2 regions of the Stenotrophomonas sp. CS3K5 genome follow, and region 1 is predicted to be linked to the other one. Evidence: riboswitches for the same ligand, from Rfam matches in the RefSeq annotation. Region 1 holds a riboswitch; the other holds the start of a gene.
What was found. Region 1 has a riboswitch for cobalamin ahead of AC5YGJ_RS12150 (epoxyqueuosine reductase QueH). Riboswitches for the same ligand answer to the same signal wherever they lie in the genome.
Positions count from the first base shown of each region.

Region 2: another riboswitch for cobalamin. It lies ahead of btuB (TonB-dependent vitamin B12 receptor); the one in region 1 lies ahead of AC5YGJ_RS12150 (epoxyqueuosine reductase QueH).

Region 1 covers NZ_JCAKRX010000007.1:96,572-98,952, reverse strand. The annotation lists gene pncA (bifunctional nicotinamidase/pyrazinamidase) at 1-559, opposite strand, end outside; gene AC5YGJ_RS12150 (epoxyqueuosine reductase QueH) at 616-1,287, opposite strand; cobalamin riboswitch at 1,480-1,673, opposite strand; gene AC5YGJ_RS12145 (patatin-like phospholipase family protein) at 1,805-2,381, shown strand, end outside.
Region 2 covers NZ_JCAKRX010000011.1:22,512-24,892, reverse strand. The annotation lists gene btuB (TonB-dependent vitamin B12 receptor) at 1-785, opposite strand, end outside; cobalamin riboswitch at 898-1,119, opposite strand; gene AC5YGJ_RS15625 (acyltransferase family protein) at 1,179-2,303, shown strand.

The sequences.
Region 1 (2,381 bases):
GCCGGGTCAGCTCCCACAGGAACTTCACCCGGAAGCCGGATTTCACCGCGTCCTGCGCGCTCCACAGCACGCAGTAGTCACGCGCCAGGCCGCACACGTGCACCTCGCGGATGCGGCGCTCGTGCAGCCAACCGGCCAGGCCGGTGGCCGGGCGCTCGCCGTCGGGGCCATGGTTTTCGCGGAAGGCGCTGTACGAATCCACCTGTTGGCGCGTGCCCTTGCGCAGGATCAGGTCGGCCGAGGTCCAGTCCACGCCGGGGTGCAGCACGGCGCCTTCGCTGCCTTGCACGCAGTGGTCGGGCCACAGGGTCTGCGGCTGTGCGTGCAGCAGGATGGTCTCGAACGGGCGCTGGCCGGGATGCTGGCTGGCGAACGAGGCATGGTCGGCCGGGTGCCAGTCCTGGGTGGCCACCACCGTGCGGTAGTGGCGCTGCGCCAGCAGCGCGTTGATCGGCGCCACCAGTGCATCACCCTGGTCGCAGGCCAGTGCGCCGCCGGGCATGAAGTCCGGCTGCAGGTCGATCACCAGCAGGGCGACATCGGCGGGCAGGGAAGTCATGGCAGATCCACTACAAACTGAAGGGGCGACCAGCGTGGCCGCCCCCCGGGCGTACGTCAATCGCCCTGCGCCGGCTCAGCGTCCTGCCCGTAGTACAGCAGGCCGATCTTGATCCGCTCGCGGCCGGTTTCACGGCGGTGGCGGTTGGCATCGCGCAGCGAGTACACGCAGCCACAGTATTCCTGCTGGTAGAACTGCTCGCGCTTGCTGATCTCGACCATGCGGCTGGCACCACCGCCCTTGCGCCAGTTGTAGTCCCAGTACTGCAGGCCCTCGTAGCGCGAGGCGGCGCGGATGCCGCAGTCGTTGATCTGCGCCATGTTCTTCCAGCGCGAGATGCCCAGCGACGAACTGATGGTGTCGTAGCCATGTTCATGCGCGTACAGCGCGGTGCGCTCGAAGCGCATGTCGAAGCACATCGTGCAGCGGATGCCGCGCTCGGGTTCGTTCTCCATGCCGCGCGCGCGGCTGAACCAGTTGTCGGTGTCGTAGTCGCAGTCGATGAACGGAATGCCGTGCTGCTGCGCGAAGCGGATGTTCTCCTGCTTGCGCAGCTCGTATTCCTTCACCGGGTGGATGTTGGGGTTGTAGAAGAAGATCGCATAGTCGATCCCGGAGGCAGTGATCGCCTCCATCACTTCGCCCGAACAGGGCGCGCAGCACGAATGCAGCAGCAGGCGCTTGCCGTCGGCGGGCAGGGTCAGGGTGGGGCGTTGGAGTTCGGTCATCGTCAGGTACCGCAGGGGCCGCCGGCAACGGCGACGGCCCCTGCCTCAGGGCGTGGGGAACGGGTCTGACCGGATACCGTGGAAAGGACGCGCGCGACCGCGCTGCCCGCGTGCGCAGGACAACGACAGCCCCGGCACCCTCCCCGCGGAGAGTCCAGGTCGAATCAGGGGACGGTCGTGTCCCCCGGCCGGGGCCGGTCTTCGGGCTGATGGACACGGGCCGAAGCCCTCCTACTCCCTGCCGCTTCCCAGGCGTGAGCCCAGTGCTGTTGGCAGGATTCGTTTCCATTCACCGCTGCGGGGCAGCTCCGGAATGGGCGCGCAAGGCGCCTTCACCGGATTCCCGTTCAAATCCCTGCCTTTGCCGGAGCGAGGGCAGGGATACCTTCGGCGTGTGCACGGTGGACCGGTTGGCGGCAATGGTCAAGGACCGAAGTCCGTGCAGTGGTGTGGCTCACTTCTCAGGTTGTGAGAGCGTCCCTTGCCATACTGGACACCAGCGGACGGGAGAGGGCGTGTGGCAGACAAATATTGCGATCTGGTCATGAAGGGCGGCATCACCAGCGGCATCGTGTATCCCAATGCGGTACTCGCGCTGGCCCGCGAATACCGCTTCAAGAGCATCGGCGGTACCTCGGCGGGCGCCATTGCCGCTGCAGTGGCGGCGGCGGCGGCCTGCGGCGATCGTCGCCAGCAGGCCGGCGAGCACCTGCCCGATGACGCCGGCTACAACGGACTGTCGGCGGTGTCGGCGCAGCTGTCGCAGCGCGGCTTCATCTATCGGCTGTTCCAGCCTGCACGCGGTGCGCGTGCGGCATACCGGCTGCTGGTGGTCCTTACCGGCAATGCCGGCCTGCCGCGCAAGCTGCTGTGCCTGGCCATCGCGGTGTTCACCATTGCACCGCTGGAAGTGCTGGTCTCGCTGGCGCTGCTGCTTGGCCTGGGGTGGTGGGGCGGTGGCTGGAGCGGCATGGCGGCCACGCTGGTACCGTCGCTGCTGTGCGCGTACGGGGCGGGTGTGGCCGGCGCTGCGCTGCGGGTGGCGCGGGTGGCGCGGCGCAACCTGCTGGGCCTGTGCAGTGGTCTGGGGCGTG
Region 2 (2,381 bases), on a different contig from region 1:
TTGTAGTAGCCGTCGTAATGGTTCTTGCCATCGGCGCGCAACGCGCTGCCTTCCACGTTCCACTGCTCGTTGAAGGTATAGCCGCCGCGCAGGCTCTTGGACAGGTTGCGGTAGCCGTCGCGGTCAGGCTCGTCGGCGAAGCAGCCGGTGAACAGCGTGGCCGAGCCACGGCAGGCATCGATGCCATCGGAATGCTGGTAGGCGATGTCGGCGCCGAACCAGCCGCGCTCGGTGCCGCCGCCGATGCCACCGCTGGCCTCGCGCAGGCCGTTGCTGCCGCCACCGAGCTGGAAGTGCGGGGCGAAGTCACCCTGGTTGCGACGGGTGAAGATCTGGATCACGCCACCGATGGCATCGGCGCCGTACAGACTCGACTGCGGACCACGGACGATTTCCACGCGCTCGATCTGCGCCAGCGGCAGGTCCTGGTACATGGCCAGGCCGAGGTCGGCGCTGTTGATGCGCACGCCATCGACCAGCACCACGGTGTGGCCGGAGTTGGTGCCACGCAGGAACAGCGAACTCTGCTTGCCGAGGCCGCCGGCGTTGGTCAGGTTGATGCCGGCACGGCCGCGCAGCAGCTCCTGCAGCGAAGTGGCCTGGCTGGATTCGATCTGCGCACGGTCGATCACCTGCGCTGGCGCGATGCTGTCCTGCAGGGCGATCGGGGTGCGGGTGGCAGTGACCAGGATCTGGTCAAGCGCGGTGGTGTCCTGGTTGGCATGGGCCAGCGCGGGCAGGGCGGCCAGCACGGCCAGGGACAGCATTCGGGACTGCAGCTTCATGGGGGGACTCCAGGTGCCACGCACGCCCGCGTGGCGAAGGGGAGGAGCCGCGAAGGCAGGCACGCGCCGATGCCCGCAGGCTGCAGGCATCTGGCGCCATGCCCACCGCATCGCGACCTGAGGCTTCCGGGCCGGTCTCCGGGCTCGCCGCCGGGTGGCGCGAGGCCACCGTCCAGGCGCCTTCCCGTGCGCGCGGCACAGTGGCGTATTGCCTGGAACTGACGTGCTTACCGTTGCGGGGGCAGCGCCGGCATGGCGCGGAATCGCGCGTCACCGGCTTCCCGTTTCAACCTGCCGGCCGAAGCCGCAGGTCACCTGGAAGTGCGCGCAGTCTAAGTCATTGCCTGCCGCGGGCGTTAGAGTAGTGGCCTCTTCAGGTTCGTGCGAGTGGCCATGGTTGCGAAGGATCGCCTGCAGTTTCTCGATGCCCTGCGTGGGCTGGCGGCGGTGTACGTGGTGCTGTACCACGTACAGTCGATGCCGGCACCGGCCCTGCCGGTAGCGGCGGCCTGGCTGCCGGCCGTGCACATGGGGGCCACCGGCGTTGCGCTGTTCTTCGTCATCAGTGCGTTTTCCCTGTGTTACACCATGCCCCGGCACCAGGTCAGCGGCCGGCCGCTGCTGAGCTTCTATCTGCATCGATTCCTTCGCATCGCGCCGCTGTTCTATGTGCTGTTGATGTTCTCCCTGTTCCGCGATGGTCGCGGCGACCATGCCGGCCATTCATGGGGGGAGATCGCGGCCAACCTGTCCTTCACCTTCAACCTGTTCCCGGGATGGGAAGCGGGCATCGTGTGGGCCAGTTGGGCGGTGGGCGTGGAGATGCTGTTCTACGCCATCTTTCCCGCGCTCTACGTGCTGGTCGGCAAGGCGCGCAGCGCCTGGGCCCTGCTGATCGGGTTGCTGGCGCTGGTGGCGTTGGCCTGGATGGGCGTGCTGGGCCCGCGCCTCCAGGCCTCGCTGGGTGACTACGGTTGGCTGCGCCATGCCCCCGTCTTCGCGATGGGGCTGGTGGGCTTCCATGCCTTTGCTGCACTGGCGCGGTTGCCGGCACCGCGCGCGCGGCGCTGGGCACAGGGGTTGAACCTGGCCGGTGTGCTGTTGTTGCTGCTGGCCGCGTCCTCAGCCGCTTGGGCTGCCGCCGGCCCTTGGCAGTGGCAGTTGTCGGGGCTGGGCTACCTGTGCCTGCTGCTGGGCTTCTCGCAGTGCCCGCCGCGTTGGCTGGTGAACCGCTTTTCCGCCTGGCTGGGCACGGTGAGCTATTCGCTCTATCTCGGGCATCCGATCGTCATCGCGGTGCTCGGTCCGGTGTTCGCGCGGGTGCTTGCCGTCCAGGGCGGCAGTGTCGGTTACCTGCTGTGCGCGGCGGTGACGCTGCTGGTGGTACTGCCGCTGGCTGCACTCGGCCATCGCTTCGTCGAAGCCCCGATGATCCGTCTCGGCAAACGGCTGATGTCGCCCGCCACGCCGGTGCGCAGCGCCGTTGCAGGTGGGCAGGCAGAGGGCGGCGCACGCTAGAATGATGCGCCCCGTCGCGGGGCATCCGTTCTGGAAGTGTTGCCGATGATTCTGTTCCAACCGCTACCGATCCCCGCC